Regions from separate parts of the Chryseobacterium sp. UF-290 genome, predicted to be linked through region 3. Evidence: riboswitches for the same ligand, from Rfam matches in the RefSeq annotation. Region 3 holds a riboswitch; each other region holds the start of a gene.

Region 1 (5,787 bases), on a different contig from region 3:
CAAAAAATAATCTGATGAAATTCTTTTACAGCATACTCTTTACCTTTTATATGGTGTTCAGACCTTTGATACCATTAGCGGAGTATGCTGTAAATTATGATTATATCGTAAACACATTGTGTGTTAATAAAAGTAAACCGGAGATTCACTGTAACGGAAAATGTTACCTGAGCAAAGAACTTGCAAAGACCAACGATTCAGAATCTTCACCTTTACAAAAAACAAAAAATACAGGACAGAAGATCCTTGATATTTATATTCTTCCTGACATTACAGAGATTTCTGTTACTGAAAAAAAGCTGTTTTTCAATTTCAATTTTATCTATGAAACAGCGTATTCTTTCCTGTTTCTGAAGTCTATTTTCAAACCGCCGGTTTTTTAAGTCATACATATTATTCAACTATTTAACCATAAAAGTTACAAAAGGCTTTGCCCGGAAGTATCATGCGCAAAGCTTACAATGACTTAAGTGTTTAAACTTTTGTGCTTTTGTGGAAAAAAATGAATGCTTTTCAGCATTCAAAACAATTCTATTGTATTTATCCAACTTAAAAAATCAACAATGAAAATTTATAAATTTTTATCATTATTCTTTATTGCCCTTACTTTATTCACTTTTTTATCCTGCGGCAGCAGCAGGGATGATGATCAGCAGGATACCACACCCGGGAACCTTCAGATCAAGTTTGAAAACGGATTCAATAATTTAGGAGACATCGTTCTGAATCAAACCGTACAGACCTCTTCACAGGGGCAAAAGCATAATTTCTCGTCTTTAAAATATGTTGTCAGTAATATCACCCTGACCGACGAGAGTGGAAATGAGTTTAAATACAATGAAAATAATCCTGATAAAGGAGCTTTCATTGTAGATCAGGCGGATGCTGTAGCAGGAATAGTATATCTCAATCTGTCCGGTATTCCGAAAAATAACTATAAGAAGATAAAATTCGGATTGGGAATCAGCCAGAAAGCATATCTGCTTGGGCAGGATGGTCAGGCGGAATTCTGGACCAAAGCCAAGCAGAAAGGGATGTCATGGTCATGGGCTGCAGGGTATGTCTTTGTAAAGCTGGAAGGCAAGTATGGTACTGATGCTCCTTCTAAAGAATTTATGAATCATACCGGAAATATGGGGAATACGGCAGCCAACAACACTCCGGATCTATACCGTGAAATTACGCTGAACTTACCTACAACAGCAAGAGTTACCGGGCAGATACGCCCTTCTATCCATATTCTTGCAGACCTGAATCAGTTTTTGAGCGGAGATAAAGCTCTTACATTGACAACAGCGAATGATATGATGATGGGATCAGGCGTGCACCTTATGGATGTGACGAATAATATTACAAAAATGTTTAAAGTAGATCACGTTCATAATGATTAATTTTTTGTTTAAAACCATACTTGTTCTATTGGTACTTTTAGTAAGCTGTATTTCCTGTTCCGATGAGGTCATTCAGCCATTGGAAAAAGATGAAGCTTACAATCTGCAGTTTCCTTCTTACTTCCCGGAGATGACTTTTGATCAATCGGTGAATCCGGTGACAAAAAATGGAGTAGAATTGGGACGGAAATTATTTTATGAGGGCAGGCTTTCCGGGAACAATACCATTTCATGCGGATTTTGCCATATCCAGGAAAATGCGTTTACCCATCACGGGCATACGGTGAGCCACGGTGTTGATGACAGGATCGGGATCAGAAACGCACCACCTCTTCAAAACATGGCTTTTTTGAAGAGATATATGTGGGATGGAGTGATCCATAATCTGAACGAGCAGCCTATTAGCCCGATTACGGATGTCAATGAAATGGACAGCTCCATTCCGGAAGCCATTTCGAAGATCAAAAACGATCAGAAATATAAAAAACTTTTTATGGCTGCCTACGGAGATGAAGCCATTACAGGGGAGAGGATTCTGAAGGCATTATCCCAGTTTATGACCTCATTGATATCAGCGGATTCAAAATATGACAGGTTCAGACAGGGAAAAGAGCAGTTTACTACTGAAGAATCTCAGGGAATGACCTTATTTAATCAGAAATGTGCTTCTTGTCATAGCGGAGAGCTGTTCACTGATGAAAGCTTCAGGAATACAGGAATGTATTATAATACCGGATTTAAAGATGCGGGAAGGTATCGTGTTACCCTTACTCAGGCTGATTGGATGAAATTCAGGGTTCCAAGTTTAAGAAACATTGAATATACGGCTCCCTATATGCATGACGGAAGATTTTACACCCTGGAGGCCGTGCTAAATTTCTATTCTGATCATGTGGAAGATAATCCCAATCTGGACCCACAGCTCAAACAGAATGGTCATACGGGAATTGCAATGAGTGATCAGGAAAAGCAGCTTATTATCGCTTTCCTGAAAACATTGTCCGATAAGAATTTTATATCCAATCCAAAATTTGCAGAATAATTTAAGAAAACATGAAGAAGATCATATTGATAATAGGTCTGGCTGTATTTAATATGAACCAGGCAAAGACGGTCAGAGACAGTGCTTATATTGTTCCGGAAAGCTTCAGCCGGATCAGTTTTTATGAAGATTGTGATGCATGTGGCTGTGCGGCAGGAAACGGTTCATCCGGTTTTGAATCTTTATTGAATCCACAGTTTATCGGGATCAAATACTTTGCCCAGCATTATAAGGCAAAAGAAAACTTATTTGTAAAAGACCTGACTCAGGATCAGTATTTCAATACATTACAGCTTTGGGGTAAGATTCCGGTGACGGAAAAATTGAGTGTTTATGCAAGTCTGCCATTCCATTTTCATGAAAAAAAAACAATGCAGGGGGATATCAGGATCAATGGGATTGGTGATCTGAACCTGATGGGAATTTACCGGTTAATAGGTTCTAAAGATAATTTTCATCAGCTGAGTGGAGGGCTGGGAGTGAAAGTTCCTCTCGGTAAGTTCGATGAAAAAGGAATATCAGGAGTCAATCCCAGCTTTCAGCTGGGAACCGGAAGCTGGGATTATCAGGCTGCTCTGAACTATAAATTTCAAAAAAACAAGATTGCGGTATTGATCAATACGGATTACACCATCAAGACAGAAAACAAAAAGCATTACCGCTTCGGAAATCAGTGGAATTATGCAGCCACAGGTTTTTATCAGATTACAGGAAATGAAAAGACTGTATTTTCTGTTAAGACCGGGCTTCAGGGAGAAGTCTACGCTCAAAATAAACAGTTTGGTGAAGGGCTGCCTAATACTTCCGGAAGCGCATTGTATGGAAAGCTGGGATTTGAAGCTTCCTATAAAAGGTTCAGCCTGGGAAGCGAAGTCATGCTTCCGGTGTATACCCATCTGGCGGGAGGAGATATCGAGGCGAAATCAAGGTTCAGTATTTTCCTGAATATCGGGATATAGCTGAGAATGTAAACAATTGTTCCTGCTACGGATGTACGAATAAAAGGATTTGTGCATTCGTGGCAGTTTTTATTTCTTTTGGTATATTTATAATATTGTGAATCATTTCGTTGTTGACGAATATATATTAATAATTGTCTATATTTGCCGAAATTTGGTGAGCCGTAAAAAGCTCTTAAAAGGGAATCCGGTGGAAATCCGGAACAGACCCGCTGCTGTAAGCTCCGCACCAGAGTTTTTGAAGAATATATCCACTGTTTTTTTAATGGGAAGGATTTCAAAAATGGAGTAAGTCAGAAGACCTGCCAGAAAATTAAACGTTTGACGCTTTCGTGGAATAAAGCTTAGGACAACAATGATTCTGTGCAGTGATCACTGTACTTTGTCGTTGCTTTCTTATATCCATTGGCGTCATCATTATCCATGAATGAGCTAATGGTGGCAAAACTGATTATATCTCAATTTCATAAAATTGTTTTCACCGCTTTGGTGTTAACATCTCAATTCTTGTTTTCCCAAACAAAGAAAAAGGACAGTCTCAAAGAAGAAGCGATCAAAGCTGTCGAAATCTATAAAAAGAATTTTAAGGAAATCCTTCCGGCACAGACATTACAGGGTGAGGAGCTTGAAAGGCTGAACAGCCAGTCGGTAGCTGATGCCTTGCGGTATTTTTCCGGGATACAGATCAAGGATTATGGAGGTATGGGCGGCCTGAAAACGGTGAATATCCGGAGTATGGGAAGCCAGCATGTAGGCGTTTTCTATGATGGTATCCAGCTGGGAAATGTGCAGAACGGTATTGTAGATCTTGGAAAATTTTCATTGGATGATATAGAATCGGTTTCTTTGTATAATGGTCAGAAAAGTGAGATTTTCCAGCCGGCAAAAGACTTCGGATCTTCAGGGTCAGTTTATCTTCAGCCTAAAACACCTGTTTTTAAGGGAGATCAAAAAACGAACTTGACGCTTAAGCTCAAATTAGGCTCCATCAGTTTATTTAATCCTTCGTTCCGTCTGGAACAAAAGCTTTCAGACAGGGTTTCTGCAAGTTTCAGTTCGGAGTTTTTACAGAGCGACGGACTATATAAGTATAAATATGAGAAGAAAAATTCTGACGGATCTATTGCCAATGATACCATTGCGAGAAGATACGATTCTTATATCAGAGCCAAACGTTTTGAAACCAGTTTTCACGGGACCATTGATGAAGGAAGCTGGAATGTGAGGGGGTATGGTTATATTTCAGATCGTGGGATTCCTACCGCCATTGTCAATAATGATTTTGGACCTAAAGGGCAGCAGATGCTGGATGAAAATTATTTTGTTCAGGCCGGTTTCAGGAAAAAACTGTTTCCAAAATTTGAAACCCAGGTTAAAGCCAAATTCGCATATGATTATACAAGATTCCTGGACACAGTTAATGTCGCGACAACAGCTCTTCCCATAGATAATGCTTATGTACAGAGAGAGCTGTATTTTTCCACATCAAATATTTATTCCATTAATAAAGACTGGGATGTAAGTGCCAGCTTTGATTTTCAGTATAATAATCTGGATGCCAGCCTTAGGGATTTTTCATATCCTACCCGCTATACTTCATTGCTTGCCTTTGCTACAACCTATCAGTGGAAAGGATTTAAGTTTTTGGGAAGCGTTCTCGGAACCTTTGTCCACGAAAATGTAAAAATGAATGCCAAGTCTCCTGATAAAACTGAATGGACACCTTCTGTATTTTTGAGCTATCAGCCTTTTGATGCAAAAGATTTTACGGTACGGGCTTTTTATAAAAGAGTTTTCAGAATGCCGACTTTCAATGATCTGTATTACACTATGATCGGAAACACAATGCTGAAACCTGAATATACGAATCAATATGATGCCGGCTTCACTTACCAGAAATTGTATGATCATAAAGTTTTTAAAGGGATTTATGTGAAAGTGGACGGATATTATAATGAAGTCGAAGATAAGATTGTCGCTGTTCCTACCACTAATCTTTTCAGATGGATGATGACAAACCTGGGTAATGTAAAGATCATAGGTGCAGATGTGAATGTCCGGGCTGAATTTGATATCAATAAAGTTAAACTGAAACCTCTGGTAAGCTATACCTACCAGAGAGCGGGAGATTTTACCGATAAAAAAGAAAGCTATTATGGAGACCAGATTCCTTATGTGCCATGGCATGCTGTAACTTTTACCATGATGGCAGATTATAAGGACTGGAGTTTCAATTACAGCTTTATGTACACCGGAGAACGCTATGATGCGCAGCTGAATAATATCCGTGCCAATTATCTTCAGCCGTGGTATACTCATGACATATCAATTCAGAGAAAATTCAACTGGCATTCCCATCAGTTCAAGGTCAGTTTTGAGGTCAATAACATGCTTG
Region 2 (5,787 bases), on a different contig from region 3:
TTAGGACCTGGTTTACTTGAATCTGTATATCAAAAAATTCTAATCTATGAATTAGAAGAAAATGGACTGTGTGTTAAATCTGAAGTTATACTTCCTGTTTATTATGACCACAAAAAATTTGATATTAATTTTAAAATTGACATCTTAGTAGAAGATAAGGTTATTTTAGAACTGAAATCAGTGAAAGAACTAGATAATATTCATTATAAACAATTATATACTTATTTAAAATTAGCTGATAAAAAACTGGGATTGCTGATTAATTTCAATACTTCCAGTATTTTAGATAATATAAAAAGAGTTGTAAACAACCTATAAATATGTAATGATGTTAATCTGCGAAATCAAACCAATCAGCGAGAGATAGAAAATAAAGCTCGCAGATTTTGCAGATAACGCAGATGTAAGCGAGCTTAATCAGAAAAATAAAAAATAAATCAATCAATATTATAAATCTTATGAGAAGAAAAATAGTTGCAGGCAACTGGAAAATGAACAAAAATGTAATTGATGCACAACAATTAATGATTCAGTTACTAAGCTATAAAAACAATAATGCTACCAACTGTGAGGTTTGGATCGCTCCACCATCGTTGTATCTGATGATGGCAAAGGATATCTTTGAAAAGGATGAAATCGGGGTCTTTTCTCAGGATATGAGCGAGCATGAAAGTGGTGCTTACACAGGTGAGATCTCTGCGGATATGCTGGAATCTATCGATGCAAACGGGTCACTGATCGGTCACTCTGAAAGAAGACAATACCACGGAGAAACAGATTCTCACTGCAACAGAAAGATCAAATTGGCTTTGGATAAAGGTCTTACGCCTATCTACTGTAACGGAGAAACGCTTGAGCAGAGAAAGGCAGGACAACATCTTGAAGTGGTAAAGAATCAGACTGAAGTGGCACTTTTCACACTTTCTGCTGATGAGATCAAAAAGGTAGTGATCGCTTACGAACCGGTTTGGGCTATCGGAACCGGAGAAACAGCAACACCGGAACAGGCTCAGGAAATCCACGCTCACATCAGAAATATCATTGCTTCCAAATACGGACAGGAAGTTGCTGATGAGGTTTCTATTCTTTACGGAGGTTCTGTAAAACCTGATAATGCAAAAGAGATCTTCTCTCAGCCTGATATCGACGGAGGTCTTATCGGAGGAGCAGCTTTAAAGCTGGAAGATTTCTCTAAAATTATTGAGGCTTTTAATTAAAATAAAAGAATCTTAATTGTATAGACATGAAAAAAATTATTTTAATATTCTTTGGAATTCTTTTATTTGATATAATTTATGTCTGTATTTATGATCAGTTTTTAATTGGTTTAAAACCTGTTTTTTTAAATTATCCTTTACTTTTGATAAAGGCCCTGGTAAGTTCTCCGGCAATTTTATTTAATAAATCACTGCCTTTTTATGCTGCCATTCCGACTTATCAAACAGTATTAATATTTATAGGCAACGTTTTAATACAAACGTTTTTAATTTATAGAATTTTCTTTAAAAAGAGAGAAGCTAGCTAAAAAATATTATAAAAATAAAAAACGGCGGAATCTTCGATTCCGCCGTTTCCTTTAAAAAAATCTAATTATTGAATTACTGAATATCGACTACGTACATCGTTCCTTTATCTGCCTTACCTGTTTTAGGCAAGATCTTCGCTTTAGGGTTTCCATTTCTGTCATGGTTATTTATTACCTGTATCATCTTTACATGATGTCAATGCGCCAGCACCAAAACAAATAATAATACTTTTTCATATTTTCTTTTATGGCTGCGAAAGTATACATTGATTATAAACTGATCTTAAATACAATGACAATTGTACTTTAACAATACAACCTGTAAAGTGAATTAAATATAAACATCAGTATTCCTCATTACGATCCGAAAATAAAAATACAGGCACAGATTCTTTATTAATTTGAAAAAAACATTCCCCGGTGGATATACCGAATAGCATAATAACGGAAAACAGCTGTATAATTCACAAAATAAACATCAAAAATTTATATGATATATTTGCGGCGATTTAAGGTTGAACGCTGTTCATTAATAGGGAATCAAGTGAGAATATACTATTCAATTCTTGAGCTGTACCCGCAACTGTAAACTGTTTCACCTGTAGCTTTACATACCACTGGATTGCAAATCCGGGAAGGTCTGCTATAGGATGTGAGCCAGGAGACCTGCCTTGAATGCATTTTTAATTTCAGGAATAAAGGCTTTATGCTTTACCTGCAACTGAGTTTCGGGAATAAAACTTTAATTTAAATATATCATGAGGAAAATCTATTTCTTTTTCTTACTGCTTGTAATGCAGTTCCTGTCGGCCCAATTTACAGAAAGCGACATTAAATTCTGGGTAGGAACCGGTTCTAAGAAGGCTTATTTCATTGCCGACTTTAATGACAGCAATACTCCTAAATCTTATGCATGGGGATATCGCTTTGATGCTGACAATTTAAAGGCGGAAGATATGATGAATGCTATTATATCAGCAGAACCTAAAATGGAAGCGGATATTTTATCAGGATTTCTATACAGCTTCAAATACAACCACCATACTCCAAGCACCGATGATTCCTGGATACCCTGGATCGGATCAGATGCGGAAAATATGTCTAATAACAATAATGGCGCAGGTTATGTTGATTTAACAGATGGGTTATGGTTTGGTATCAAATATGGTTTGGATGATATGGACATTCCTCCATCCATACCTGTTCCTGCCTACAGTTCCCAATGGTATACTTCATCTCAGATAACCAACTGGATCGGAGCCGGAGCTAATAAAAGCCTTGTCGTTATTGATTTCGGAACAGATAATGCTAACGGCAATGGTAATTCTTTTGTGTTTGGAATACAATATAACGGGGTATTAACAGCTGAGCAGGCTTTACAGCTCATTCAGTCACAGGCTTCGTATTTTAATTTTACCTCAGCTAATAACCAGATTTCCACACTGTCGCTGAACAGTTTCACCGGCAATACTTCCGGACCTGACAGCTGGAAATTATACAAAGGAAAAGATCTATCAAGCTGGCAGAATAAAGCCGATCTTTCCCAGATTCAATTGGGTAATAATGATTGGTTAGGATTAAGCTTTGGACAGAGAAGACCTTTTACTCCAACAGAAGCTTCGAATGCCACACTGGGAGTTGCTAATGTTAATAGAAAAGTAGTTGGTATTTATCCTAACCCTGCAAGTGATTTCATTCAGATCGACACCCCTGGGAAAGTTAAAGAGGTAAATATCTATTCCGCTTCAGGTCAGAAAGTAATGACATCCCGGGAAACTAAGATCAATATTCAGCCTTTAAGCTCAGGAGGTTATTTCATTGAGATTAAAACATCTGATCATTCAACGATACATAAGATCGTGAAAAAATAGTAATAGCGCCTTTTTAAGGCGTTTTTTTATTAAAATCTAAAAATCCGCAGATTAGTGGCAAAACAAAAAACGCATCCATTGGATGCGTTTTTACTATGATTTTATGATCAATTATTTTTTATCTGCGGCTCTCTGTAAAACCTCATCTACCATTCCATAGCCTTTGGCTTCTTCAGAAGTCATCCAGTAGTCTCTGTCAGAAGATTTTTCAACCCACTCGTAAGTCTGTCCTGAATGGTGACCGATGATTTCATAAAGCTCCTGCTTTAATTTTAACATCTCTCTCAAGTTGATCTCCATATCAGAAGCAACCCCTTGCGCTCCTCCTGAAGGCTGGTGAATCATTACTCTTGAATGCTTAAGCGCGGAACGTTTTCCTTTTTCTCCGGCAACCAATAACACCGCTCCCATTGAAGCAGCCATACCTGTACAGATTGTTGCTACATCAGGCTTGATGATCTGCATTGTGTCGTAAATACCTAATCCGGCATACACACTACCACCAGGCGAATTGATATAGATCTGAATATCTTTTGAAGGATCTGCACTTTCAAGGAATAAAAGCTGCGCCGTAACGATGTTCGCTACCTGATCATCAATTCCTGTTCCCAGGAAGATAATTCTGTCCATCATCAGACGGGAGAAAACGTCCATCTGAGCAACGTTCAATCTTCTTTCTTCCATGATGTATGGAGTAAGATTCGTCGGGCCATACATTCCCATATACTGATCGGTAACCAGACCGTTGTTTCCTAAATGTTTTACAGAGAAATCTCTGAATTCCTTTTTAATGTCCATATTTCTATTATGTATTATTTTAACAAAAATTTTCAAAGTTTAAATTACAATATTTATTCCTAAAATTTTATAGGACTTTTTGTCACAGAATACAAAAATATTTGTCTTTAAACTATCTCTTTCGATCCGCATAGATCCCTTTGATCGGTGAATATTCGATAATATTGCTTAGCCGTATCGAGGCCTGCTTCAGCAAAGTGATCTTTTTGATCAGTTCATAATACTTCATTTCATCGGTATTGCTGTACTGGTCGAGCTCCTTTGCCGTTTCCGTGATCAGATAATCAATATACCGGTATTTATGCAATAAAACATCCCCTTTGATCTGATCTGCCACCTTATCACCATAATTCGGCGGGTAAATATTTCTGGAAGCCCAGTTTTCAAGCTCATCCATAGGGATCAGGGCGTCTACCACCTTCGTTGTGATCTCTTCATCCATAAAAGATACAAAAAAGTTTCCACTTCTGAGCTCATCTTTCTGAATCCCCTCCCTCACCTGATTGATAATGATCTCATTTTCTTTAACTAAAAATGTATACTGCTCCTCTTCAAAATGGTGCAGGATCTCTTCAATGACCGTGATCTGGTATTCCTCATTCTTTTCATTTCTGCGTTTCAGAACGATATCGCCGAACATCAGCATATGATCTACCAGTTTATTCTCCATAAACAGTAAATCGAAGAGGAATGGATCTTCTTTTTCCTTGTCCAAAGGAACGATCTCCATCTTTGGTGCAGCTTTTTCTTTTTGCTGCTGAACATGATGCGTCTGGTTCTGGGTAATCTGCTTCTGAACATCCAGCTCATTGAAAAGACTCTGCTCAGAAAGCCCGAATTTATTGGAAACTTCCTTCAGATAGACTTCTCTTTTCAGAGCATTCTGCACAAAGGAAACCGATTTTACAATATCCCGTATCGCTTCAGCCTTTTTGATAGGATCATTTCCAACATCTCTCAACAGGATTTCTGCCTTGAAGTCGATGAAATCCATCGCTTCATTTTCGATGTATTTTTCAACATATTCCTGTGGATGTTTTCTGGCAAAAGAATCCGGGTCATCTCCATCCGGGAAAAGCAGGACACGGATATTCATTCCCTCTGTCAGCAGCATATCAATGCTTCGGAAACTGGCTTTGATGCCGGCATTATCTCCGTCGAAAAGAATGGTTACGTTTTCCGTAAGCCTTTTGATCAGCTTGATCTGCTCAGTAGTCAGAGAAGTTCCGGAACTTGCCACCACATTTTCTATTCCGGCCATATGAAGTGAGATCACATCCATATACCCTTCTACCAAAAGACAGCCGTTCTTTCTCGAAATAGCCTGCTTACTTTGGTTTAATCCATAAAGGACATTGGATTTATGGTAGATCTCCGTTTCCGGTGAGTTGAGATACTTTGCTGTTTTAACATTATTCTTCAGAATCCTGGCTCCAAAACCTAAAACCCTTCCTGAAAAACTATGGATCGGGAAAATGACCCTCTCACGAAACCGGTCGACTCCTCCGGGAGTATTTTCCGGGAAGATGGAAAGTCCGGATTTTTCAAGGATATCCTTGTTATACCCTTTCTCCAGCGCATAAGCCGTAAAAG
Region 3 (5,787 bases):
GTAATCTCTCTGGAATTTGAATTCATTTCCGTTGAACGAAACATCATAGAACCCCCATGTTTTAGCAGTCAGTACAGATGGGTAACCCATTTCTCCGGTTTTGGCGATTAATGCCAAACGTACGGCTCTTGAAGTAGCGTCTCCCGCAGCCCATGATTTACGACTTCCTGTATTAGGTGCATGACGGTAAGTTCTTAAAGATTGCCCGTCAACGAAAGATAACGAAATGGCATTGATCAGCTCATCACGGGTTAAGCCGATTAGCTTCCCAACAACCGCTGTGGAAGCTAATTTCACCAACAGTACATGGTCTAAACCTACTTTGTTGAATGAATTTTCCAGTGCCATTACACCCTGGATCTCATGGGCCATAATCATAGCTTCCAGAACCTGTTTCATTTTTAAAGGGGCTTTTCCCTCAGCGATGTTGGTTCTTGATAACCAGTCTGCGGTGGCCAAAATTCCCCCAAGGTTATCAGAAGGGTGTCCCCATTCAGCAGCCAGCCAGGTGTCGTTGAAATCTAACCAACGGATAATCGCTCCAATGTTAAAAGCAGCCTGAACCGGATCTAGCTGAAACTGTGTTCCCGGAACTTTTGCTCCGTTCGGAACGACTGTACCTTTTACGATAGGCCCCAAAAGTTTTGTACATGCTGGATAAGTCAATGCTTCCAGGCCACATCCGATCGTATCTAAAAGACAGTAATGAGCCGTTTTCCAGGCTAAATCATTTTTAATCTCATAGTGTAATACATAATCTGCAATATCTGTTAATACCTTATCCGGTTGTGGTCTTTCGTTTGAAATGTGTGATGACATCTTTGTTGTATAGTTTAATGATTAATTGTGATTTTTTATTTTCTGTTTTCTATGGAGACAAACTCTTTATTCTCAGGTCCTGTATAATTGGCGCTCGGACGGATGATTTTTCCATCCTGTCTTTGCTCAATAATGTGCGCGCTCCATCCTGTAACCCTTGAGATAACAAATAATGGAGTGAACATTAAGGTAGGAACCCCCATCAAGTGATAAGATACAGCAGAGAACCAGTCAAGATTCGGGAACATTTTCTTTTCTTCCCACATGACGGTCTCCAGTCTTTCAGCGATATTGTACAGCAGCATATCTCCGGCTTCTTCGGAGAGTTCCTTAGCTACTTTTTTGATCACTACATTTCGTGGGTCTGATATGGTGTAAACAGGATGTCCAAATCCAATAATCACCTCTTTGGAGGCAATACGCTTCCTGATGTCTTCTTCAGCTTCATCAGGAGAATTATAACGGCTTTGGATTTCAAAAGCCACCTCATTGGCGCCTCCATGCTTTGGTCCTCTTAAGGCCCCAATAGCACCCGTTATGCAGGAGTAAAAGTCTGAAGCTGTTCCGGCAATGACACGTGCTGTAAAAGTGGAAGCATTAAATTCATGTTCCGCATAAAGGTTGAGCGAGATTTCCATCGCTTTCACCCAGGAATCGGGAGCCTTTTTGCCATGCAATAAGTGTAAAAAATGCCCGCCAATAGTATCATCATCTGTTTCTACATCGATTTCTTTACCATTATGGGTATAATGATACCAGTATAATAACCCTGAACTAAACGATGCCAATAGCTTATCCGCAATATCTCTTGCCCCCGCAACATTATGATCATCTTTTTCCGGCTGAATGCTGCCGATCGCTGATACCATTGAACGCATTACATCCATGGGATGTGCGGCAGCAGGAATACTCTTTAGAATATTTCTTACAGAGTGGGGAAGTCCTCTTAAAGATTTTAATTTGGCTTTATAGTTTTTTAATTGTGCTTCGGTAGGCAGTTGGCCATAGATCAAAAGGTAGGCGACTTCTTCAAATTGTGCTTTCTCTGCTAAATCCAGAATATCATATCCTCTGTAATGGAGGTCATTTCCACTTTTTCCTACACTGCAAAGTGAAGTATTGCCGGCCGCTACACCTGAAAGCGCTACACTTTTTTTAGGCTTAAATGTTGGTTCGTTATGAGTTGACATTATTATTTTGTTTAAAAAGGTTATCTAATTTTTGTTCATAGTCGTGGTAACCAATGCTTTGGTAAAGCTCTTCTCTGGTTTGCATAGTATCTAATACATTAGCCTGTGTTCCGTCTCTGCGGATGTGCTCATATACATTTTGGGCGGCTTTGTTGGCGGCACGGAATGCAGAAAGCGGATAAAGAATCAACCCGACACCGGCAGCTTTCAATTCGTCAACAGTATACATCTTTATCATCCCGAATTCGGTGATATTGGCGAGCACGGGAATTCCGGCAGCATCAACAAATTTTTGATAAAAACTTAAATCAGGAACAGCTTCAGCAAAGATGAAATCCGCACCTGCTTCTTTATAGGCAACAGCTCTTTCTAACGTTTTGTCCAAACCTTCATTAGCGAATGCATCTGTTCTGGCCCCAATAACAAAGCTTTCGTCTGTTCTGGCATCAGCAGCAGCTTTCAACCTGTCTGCCATCTCTTCTTTGCTTACTACCTCTTTTCCCGGACGATGTCCGCAGCGTTTTGCGCCAACCTGGTCTTCAATATGCATGGCCGCAGCTCCGGCTTTAATCAATGATTTTACGGTTCTTGCCACATTAAATGCCGAAGGACCAAATCCTGTATCTACATCTACCATTAATGGTAAATCACATACATTGGTTATACGCTGAACATCTGTTAATACATCTTCTAAAGTGGTGATCCCTAAATCAGGAATTCCTAAAGAACCTGCAGCAACACCACCTCCTGAAAGATAGATCGCATTGAAGCCAGCTTGCTGTGCCAGTAATGCATGGTTTGCATTAACAGCTCCGACAATCTGCAGGGGATTTTCTTTTTTCATAACCTCCCGGAACAGCATACCGGGAGACTTCCAATTTTCATTTTTGTTCATTATAATATTTATTGTTGAGTTGAAGTTTGTTTGTAAATGGAGATGTATTAGTACAGCAATAACCGGATAGGCTCAACTGTTGGGCAGTAAAAAGAAAATGATCAGAAGGGAGCGGATGAATCTTAAATACATTCTGAATTTGAGAATTTTGCAAAATTCTTCCTGTCCGGACTTGTCTATTGAGAAGCCTGTCGCTAATGCATAAATAATCAGGATTGCCTGGGTACATTTTTAAACTTTTTACATTGATTAAATCCTATAAAAAGTTCTCAGTAAACTTCACAATGCTTATTGGCCAGAAAGAAAATTATGGAAAGGGAATACGAATGAGCTATAGTATAATGGAAAAGGCTTGCACCCCCATTAACTAATTCTGTTTCAAAAAATAACGTCTGCTAATAAGCATTTTTATCACACAGTTATCCATATCGTATCATACCTGACTATAAGCTTCATACCGCGAAAGCATCGTCAATTCGAAATAGGCAGGTCTCCTGACTTGTAACAGCTTTTATCGTCCTTCCCATATAAAAGATATACAGTGGACAGTATTGATAAAAACCTTTAATATGTTACTTACAGTTGCGCGACAGTTCGTGATTTGCACACGATTCCCTTTTAATACACAGCTAAGTGTAACCAATTTCGGTTGATAAAGAAGGTGTTAAGAACTCCTTGGTGATAAATATAGGTATTTTATGAAAACGGCAAGATATTTTATGTGAACAATAATAAATTTATTTTAATGTATTGATAATGTTGTGGTTGTGAAAGGTGTTTTTTTGGAACTATCCCAATTACTTCATTAAATTATTATAAAACTTAACCGAAAATTCAGACATAGTTAACAGATTTGTCGGTTTTTTTTACATATTGCAAACAAAAAGCAATCTGATTATTGGTATACAAAATGGATATTGCAATCCATTAAAATGTATTTCCTGGATCTGATTTAATTTTTCTGAGCCTTCCTTTATCGGTTTATTGTCTGCATAGTCTTAACGTTTTCATACTGTGTAATCAATAATTGGCAGAAAAACAGGGAAGTTTTTTTAGGTTTAAATTGTTGAAAATCAGACAGTTATTACTTGCCGATACAAAATTTTGAGAAGATATTTCCAAGTATCTCATTACTAGTCACTTCACCAGAAATTGTCCCCAGATGTTCCAGTGCATTTCTCAATTCATATGCCAATAATTCTGTAGAAATCTGGAAAGAAATAGCTTCTTTTACTTTATGTACGGCATCTGAAGATTTTTGCAGGGCTTCGAAGTGGCGCTGGTTGGTAATAACAACGTTATTTTCTTCAGATTTTAAATGTTCCACGTATGAAGATAATTCATTTTTAAGATCCTGGATATTTTGGTTTTCAACGGCAGAAATTTTGATGAAATCAAATTCATGGGTAATGGCATTTCTGAAGACATCCTCTACGGTTTCATATTTTGTTGGAGTCACTTCATCAATTTTTGTAGCACAGATAATAAGCTTCAGATCATCTCTCAGCAGGGATTGAATCATGTCAATATCTTCTGAAAAATTCTCTGTAGCTGCATCGGCCAGATATACCAGGATATTGGCATTTTCAACTTTTTCTTTGGCTTTTTTTACTCCGATAGCTTCGATCTCATCTGCTGTTTCACGAAGTCCGGCGGTGTCGATCAGCCTGAAGGCGTGACCTTTAATATGCAGTACCTCTTCGATCGTATCCCTTGTCGTTCCGGCAATATTGCTTACAATAGCTCTTTCTTCTTTCAATAGGGCATTGAGTAGGGTAGACTTACCGGCATTGGGTTTTCCGATGATGGCAACGGCTGTTCCGTTTTTAATGGCATTTCCGTATTGGAAGCTTTCAATGAGGGAATCTAATTTGATTTCAATTTTATCCAGCAGTCCGCTTAGCGCGGTTCTGTCGGCGAATTCTACATCCTCTTCTGCAAAATCCAGTTCCAGTTCGATCAGAGAAACAAAATTCAGGAGATCGGTTCTCAGTAAGGATATTTCATTGGTAATTCCTCCCTTTAGCTGATTGATAGCTACCTTTCTGGAGGCTTCATTTTCAGAGGCGATCACATCTGCAATAGCTTCAGCCTGAGAAAGATCGATCCTTCCATTGATGAATGCACGCAGGGTAAATTCACCTGCCTTAGCCATTCGTGCTCCATTTTTGATCAGGGTCTCAAGAATACGTTTACCGATATGTGGGGAACCGTGAAAGGCAATTTCTACAGAATTTTCTGTAGTGAAGCTTTTCGGAGCCAGAAAGATCGAAAGCATAACTTCATCAATAGTCTCCCCGCCATCCATAAAGTATCCGTAATGAATGGTATGGGATTTCTGTTTCTCCAGCTTTTTAGCCGGAAAGCTTTTTTGAACTATGGGTAATGCTTCATCCCCTGAAACTCTGATAATGCCTAAAGCACCTATTCCGTTGGCAGTTGCCAATGCACAAATGGTATCGTTATTCATGCTGCAAATTTACGCTTTTTAATGCTAATTTTTATGGTACTGCTCATTCGGTTTTGCGATCTTTCTTATCCGAAGGATCAGCTTGTAGGATCATTACCCGTTAAAAAATATCTATTGAAGGATCAATGTAGGATCCTGGAATTGTTAATTGCCACACTTTTTGTTTATTATTAAAGGTTATCAACTTGGCTTTTATTAATGGTAAAGTAATATTGATATTAAAATGTCAGTATATTGAATAGTATGAGATGTTTCTTTAATATATAATTTTTTTATTGAGTAATATCCTGTTTTGTCATGTTTTGTAATTATTCTTAAAAATTATATTGTAACCTTTTATTTTTAAATATAATAAGCTTATATGCTGTGTTTTATTATTATTTTCTTATTTAAATATAAGTTTGGTATGTTAA
Region 4 (5,787 bases), on a different contig from region 3:
TCTTTTTAAGTCTGTCTTTTGTTTTATAGGTTATTTCTTTTCCGGTGGCATCAAATATTCTAATATTTCCATTATATTGGGCCGGATTATCGATGTAGTTTCTTCTTGCGTCCAGATATTGTTTTTTGGTTTTGGCCTTTATAGTAGATAAATAAGGGATAGGAGCTATAATCCCGTCATTTTTTTTAACAGTAACAGCAGAGATCTCAATTGTTCTGCTCTTATTATAAACTTCCAATATGATACCTGAAAGCCCTTTAAAACGGAAAGGACCATCGGGGATGGGGAGATCTTCAGCGTACCAGGCGAAAAAAGTATCTCCGGTATCAGTGGTTGTTTGGGCCAGCCTACAGGTAAACCCCTGTATTTTTTTAGTTTCAGTAAGGATTTCCCATTTCAGTTCGGGTTCTTCAAAACTGAAAATGTATTTCCCAACTGCAAGGAAGGCTATAGTCTTCTTGTCTGACTGATAAATACTGTATTCCGTTTTGGGATACCTGGGAATTGCCCCTAGAGTGGTTCCAATAATGGCAGAACTGTTATTTTCTTTTTTGCCGGACAATGTATAATAGTAATCTTTTGCTTCCTCGTTAAAATAAATAGATTCAGTTGTATTGCAGAGCAAGGTCATTTCGTATTGATGGAAATTCTGACGGTTCAGACTATCTGAAATGATTTTAGTTTCATAATTGATTTCCATTATGGCTTTACCGTTTTGGGAAAACAAGGATGTATAGACAAGCAAAAAAATAAGTATACTTCTTATCATACGGTTATTCCAGGTCTAAAGTCATGAAAAGGGCTATTTCTTCAGCATTGTCATATAATCTGGTGTTGAATCCGGTAATATTGAATCCCATTCTTCTGTAAAACTGTATTGCAGGGTAATTGGTATTTTGTGTTTCAAGTTCAATCACTCTGCAGCCCAGTCTGCGGGCTTCTTTAATGGCATTTTTTATCAGCATAATGCCGGTTCCCTGTCTTCTGTACTTTTCGTCAACCAGAATGTTTTCGATGTAGAAGCTGTTGTTCCAGGTTCTTTGTTCGCAGATGATCCAGCCTATGAGTTCATTATTATCAAAAGCTCCAAATGAATTTCCATTTTCAATGATCATATTGAGCTCTTCAAGTTCATCTGAGTCGGTTTCCCAGATCTTGGTGTAGGATAAAGATTTTTCTTTTAATAAAAATTCAAAAGAACCTGAAAATTCGATGGAGGAGAGTGAATATATTATATCTGTTGAATAGCCGTTGTGTCCCCAGTTTAAGCTGGGATTGAAACTTAGTTTCTCTAGTTTTTTTATTTCCACAATATTGTTGTTTGGTTTTTATTGAATTTCCAGGTTGTTAACCTGAACTTTTGCAGTCAGTTCAGCAGGATTACCGGCATGCCTTCCATATCCTTTAAAAAAATTAAAAAATCTGAAATGATATAAATGCGCAGGAAATTTAACATACCAGTATACCCATAAAATCATAACAGATTTGATTGATGAATTGCATAATAACCAAAATTAAATAAAATTTCACATTCCAAAACTTTCAAAACGCTTAAATTTGTGGTCAATAAAAATTTACTTGGATGCTTAGGAATATTTCAATTGCGGCAGCTACTTTTTTGTCCGTAGTTACAATCAATGCGCAGAAGAACAAAAATACCCAACTGGAAAGACCCAAATTAGTCGTAGGCCTGGTAGTAGACCAGATGCGTTGGGATTATCTATACCGTTTTTATGGTAAATATGGAAATGACGGTTTCAAAAGACTTTTGAACACAGGATATTCTTTAAATAATGTACATATTCCTTATGTTCCTACCATTACAGCTTTGGGGCATACATGCATCTATACGGGATCTGTACCTGCTATCCACGGAATTGCAGGTAATGACTGGACAGACAAGGAAACGGGCAAAGGCGTATACTGTACAGCAGATGAAAGCGTTCAGCCGGTAGGAACAACGGACGTCAAAATAGGAAGTCACTCTCCGAAAAACCTTTGGTCTACAACGGTTACCGATGAACTAAAGCTGGCTACCAACTTTCAGGGAAAGGTTATTGGTGTCTCTCTGAAAGACCGTGCTTCGATTCTTCCCGCAGGACACACTCCAAACGGAGCTTTCTGGTTTGATGACAGTACCGGGAATTTCATTACAAGCACATGGTATATGAATGATCTTCCACAATGGCTAAAATCTTTCAACGCTCAGAATTTACCGGAAAAATTAGTGGCTAATGGCTGGAATACATTACTTCCGATCAATCAGTATACGGAAAGCTCACCGGATAACTCTTCCTGGGAAGGATTGCTGGGAAGCGCAAAAACCCCTACATTCCCTTACAACAATCTGGCTCAGGATTATCAGACGAAAAAAGATAACATCCGTTATACACCTTTCGGAAATACGCTGACGCTGAAGCTGGCAGAAGCTTCTGTAGAAGGCGAAAAACTGGGTGGAGATAATATCACGGACTTCTTAGCAATTAATTTAGCTTCTACTGATTATGCCGGACATAAATTCGGGCCTAATTCTATTGAGGTAGAAGATGTTTACATCAGACTAGACCAGGATCTGGCAGAGTTCTTCAAATATCTGGATTCAAAGGTAGGAAAGGGAGAGTATACTGTTTTCCTTTCTGCTGACCATGGTGGAGCACATTCTGTTGGATTCCTTAAAGAGCATAAAATCCCGACAGGCATCTTTGGAGAGGGGGCAGAAAAGAATCTTAACCAAAAGCTGAAAGATAAATTCGGGGCAGATAAACTGATCAATGCTATTGATAATTATCAGATTTATTTTGACAGAAAAGTATTGACAGACAGTAAGCTGGAATTAGATGATGTAAGAAATTTTCTTGTGAAAGAACTGGAAAAAGATCCTACTGTTCTATATGCCGTTTCTGTGGATAAGGTTCAGGAATCAAACATTCCGGAACCGATCAGGCAAAGGATCATCAACGGGATCAACAGACAGAGAAGCGGTGATATCCAGCTGATCTCCCATGATTCTATGCTTCCTCCGTATTCAAAAAAAGGAACTACGCACAATGTATGGAATTCTTACGATTCACACATTCCTTTGATCTTTATGGGCTGGGGAGTGAAGCAGGGAGAAAGCAATAAGGCTTACCATATGACTGATATTGCTCCTACAGTGTCTTCATTATTAAAGATCCAGTTCCCAAGCGGAAATGTAGGAAATCCGATCACTGAAGTTATCGGAAAATAATTTAACAAGATCTGTTATCTATAACTAAAGCTGCTTTCAATAAAGAAAGCAGCTTTTTTAATTTTAGGACCTGTGTAAATTTTAATAAAAAGTTCTTTTGTTATTCTGAATGGAGCTAAGTGGAATGAAGATTCTTTTTTGAAAATAGGTTGTTTGAAATTTTCCGACTTCACTTCGTTTCGCTCAAAATGAGAACCTGTACAATTGAAATTAAAAATTGAAACGGGCTCTTAAATTATTCAAATTAAACAGTGTGTGCTTGATCGGTCATTCACTTTTTGCCCAATACATATAAAAAACTATCTTTGCAAAAATTTTGGTTTCCAATATATTGGAATGAAAAGGGAATCGGGTGAAACTCCCGGACTGTCCCCGCAACTGTAGATCGCAACAAAAGTTTCTGTAAGCAGCCACTGTATAAAAACGGGAAGGTGCAGAAAGCGAAAGTCAGGAGACCTGCCGGAATTATAATCAAAAAAATATATTGCTTTCGGAGGAAAAGTAAAATAATATGGATATAAAAAGATCTTTAGTACTGTTTTTTTCGTCTTATAGCTGTTTTCTTTTTGCTCAGGAGAAAGCCGTTGATACTATTTATATCTTTGACAACCAGATGAACCGGGTGAAGCTCTTTCATCCCGTGAAAATCATCTCAACAGAGGACGTTGAGAAAAATTCAGGTAATTTGTCCGAACTTCTCAGATTCCAATCTCAGATTTATATTAAAGAAAATGGAAGAGGGGCTGTTTCCTCTCCTTCTTTCAGAGGGACCACAGCTCAGCAAACAGCTTTTGTGTGGAATGGAATAAACATCAATTCCAGTTTTTTAGGCCAGGGAGATGTTAACAATATTGCTGTGTTTGGCTATGATCAGATCGGAATAAAAGCAGGTGGAGGAAGTGTGATCTATGGTAGTGGTGCTGTTGGAGGAAGTATTCATTTGAATAATACCCTTGATTTTAACAAAGGTTTTCATGGGGCTTTGTTTTCGGAAGCAGCTTCCTTTGATACATATAATAATTTTGTCAGAGGGTCTTATAGTGATGATAAGCTTAGCTTTAAGGTTTCGGGAAGCCATTCAATAAGTAAAAACGATTATAAGGTTGAAGAGGATAATAGGAAGGTCTATACCAATGATAATGGCCAATATTATAATACTAATATCAATATATCCACTGCTTATAAAGTTGCCCCGCATCATCAGGTTTCCTGGATATCAGAGCTTTTTAATGGAAAACAGCATTATCCTGTTCATTTTGGAGATTTGGAGAATAAAACAAAATATGAAACCCAGAATATCCGAAGTCTGCTTTCCTGGGATTGGAATAATGCACGATTCAGTAATTCATTCAAAGCTGCTTATACGGAAGAGAACTTTCAATATTTTGGCGATATTAATGGTCCTGAGACTAGCGGAGGGGCAGGAAAGAATTATATTCTGAAAAATGATTTCAATTATTTTCTGAGTTCAAAATGGAATATCAATGTTATCGGTGAATTTCAGGTTAATAAAGGAAATGGAGAAGGTAGTTCGGGAATTGGAAACATTAGTAGAAAAGCAGGATCTATTGCCGGGTTGCTTCGTTATTTTCCAACAAAAGATTTGCGTTTTGAAGCTGGAATCAAGAAAGATTTTGTAGAAGATATCAGCTCTCCTGTTTTATTTTCTTTTTCAGGAAAATGGAGCACTGCAACATGTTATGATCTGGAATTAAATGTTTCAAGAAATTTCAGAGCACCTTCATTTAATGACTTATATTGGGCCCAGGGAGGCAATAAGAATTTAAAACCGGAAACCTCTTATCAATTTGAGCTGAGAAACCTTTTAAAAATGGGAGTTTTCAAACTTTCTGTTACTCCTTATTACATGAATATTCGGGATATGATCCGATGGCTCCCAACGTCTGCCGGATATTATGGAGCTTCGAACACCAATAAAGTAGAGGCCTATGGATTAGAGTCCCAGCTGGAATTTGAAAAAAAAGCTGGAAAGCATATTCTTAAATCTAATCTGGGATATTCCTATACAAAATCAACAGATCTTGATATTCAAAAGCAGCTGATGTATGTCCCTCGTCATAAATTTACCGGAAATATAGATTATGAGTATGATTTTGTGAAAGTATATGTGCAGGGAATGTTTAATGGATTAACATATACAGATTCTAATGAAACTCAAGAATATGCCTTAAATTCATATTTTGTGATGAATGCCGGAATCGCTGTAACATTTTTTAAAAATTATACAATGGGCTTTAAAGTAAATAATATTTTGAATGAAACTTATTATACCATGCTTTCCTATCCATTACCTAAACGAAATTATAGTCTTAACTTAAATATCAATTTTTAAAATAAATTAATTACATATGAATATTAGAAAAATTTTACCTCTTGTGTTTGCTTCCATGTTACTTTTCAATGTTTCATGTAGCAGTGATAGTAGTTATGAAGGTATTGACGGAGTGACCAGGTTCGACTCCGGAGTGCTCGTTTCTAATGAAGGAGGATTTACCACTACGACTTCTGAAGTTTCTTTTGTAAGCAATGATCTTGCT

Evidence for each region. Region 3 has a riboswitch for cobalamin ahead of prpB (methylisocitrate lyase). Riboswitches for the same ligand answer to the same signal wherever they lie in the genome.
Region 1: it holds a riboswitch for cobalamin, as region 3 does, so the genes downstream of both, AC4IF5_RS06415 (TonB-dependent receptor plug domain-containing protein) here and prpB (methylisocitrate lyase) in region 3, are expected to answer to the same signal.
Region 2: it holds a riboswitch for cobalamin, as region 3 does, so the genes downstream of both, AC4IF5_RS01915 (T9SS type A sorting domain-containing protein) here and prpB (methylisocitrate lyase) in region 3, are expected to answer to the same signal.
Region 4: it holds a riboswitch for cobalamin, as region 3 does, so the genes downstream of both, AC4IF5_RS12940 (TonB-dependent receptor plug domain-containing protein) here and prpB (methylisocitrate lyase) in region 3, are expected to answer to the same signal.

Annotation. Positions count from the first base shown of each region.
Region 1 is NZ_JBSICB010000004.1:203,053-208,839, forward strand. Features, by position in the region: gene AC4IF5_RS06390 (superoxide dismutase) at 1-10, shown strand, start outside; gene AC4IF5_RS06395 (hypothetical protein) at 15-383, shown strand; gene AC4IF5_RS06400 (MbnP family protein) at 564-1,391, shown strand; gene AC4IF5_RS06405 (cytochrome-c peroxidase) at 1,384-2,433, shown strand; gene AC4IF5_RS06410 (transporter) at 2,445-3,392, shown strand; cobalamin riboswitch at 3,531-3,716, shown strand; gene AC4IF5_RS06415 (TonB-dependent receptor plug domain-containing protein) at 3,900-5,787, shown strand, end outside.
Region 2 is NZ_JBSICB010000001.1:447,520-453,306, forward strand. Features, by position in the region: gene AC4IF5_RS01900 (GxxExxY protein) at 1-318, shown strand, start outside; gene tpiA (triose-phosphate isomerase) at 459-1,217, shown strand; gene AC4IF5_RS01910 (hypothetical protein) at 1,244-1,525, shown strand; cobalamin riboswitch at 2,021-2,213, shown strand; gene AC4IF5_RS01915 (T9SS type A sorting domain-containing protein) at 2,284-3,396, shown strand; gene clpP (ATP-dependent Clp endopeptidase proteolytic subunit ClpP) at 3,508-4,194, opposite strand; gene dnaG (DNA primase) at 4,307-5,787, opposite strand, start outside.
Region 3 is NZ_JBSICB010000002.1:270,110-275,896, reverse strand. Features, by position in the region: gene AC4IF5_RS03555 (bifunctional 2-methylcitrate dehydratase/aconitate hydratase) at 1-819, opposite strand, end outside; gene prpC (bifunctional 2-methylcitrate synthase/citrate synthase) at 855-2,009, opposite strand; gene prpB (methylisocitrate lyase) at 1,996-2,904, opposite strand; cobalamin riboswitch at 3,372-3,563, opposite strand; gene mnmE (tRNA uridine-5-carboxymethylaminomethyl(34) synthesis GTPase MnmE) at 3,989-5,374, opposite strand.
Region 4 is NZ_JBSICB010000010.1:30,168-35,954, forward strand. Features, by position in the region: gene AC4IF5_RS12925 (GLPGLI family protein) at 1-769, opposite strand, end outside; gene AC4IF5_RS12930 (GNAT family N-acetyltransferase) at 774-1,310, opposite strand; gene pafA (alkaline phosphatase PafA) at 1,583-3,229, shown strand; cobalamin riboswitch at 3,530-3,707, shown strand; gene AC4IF5_RS12940 (TonB-dependent receptor plug domain-containing protein) at 3,741-5,582, shown strand; gene AC4IF5_RS12945 (DUF5074 domain-containing protein) at 5,599-5,787, shown strand, end outside.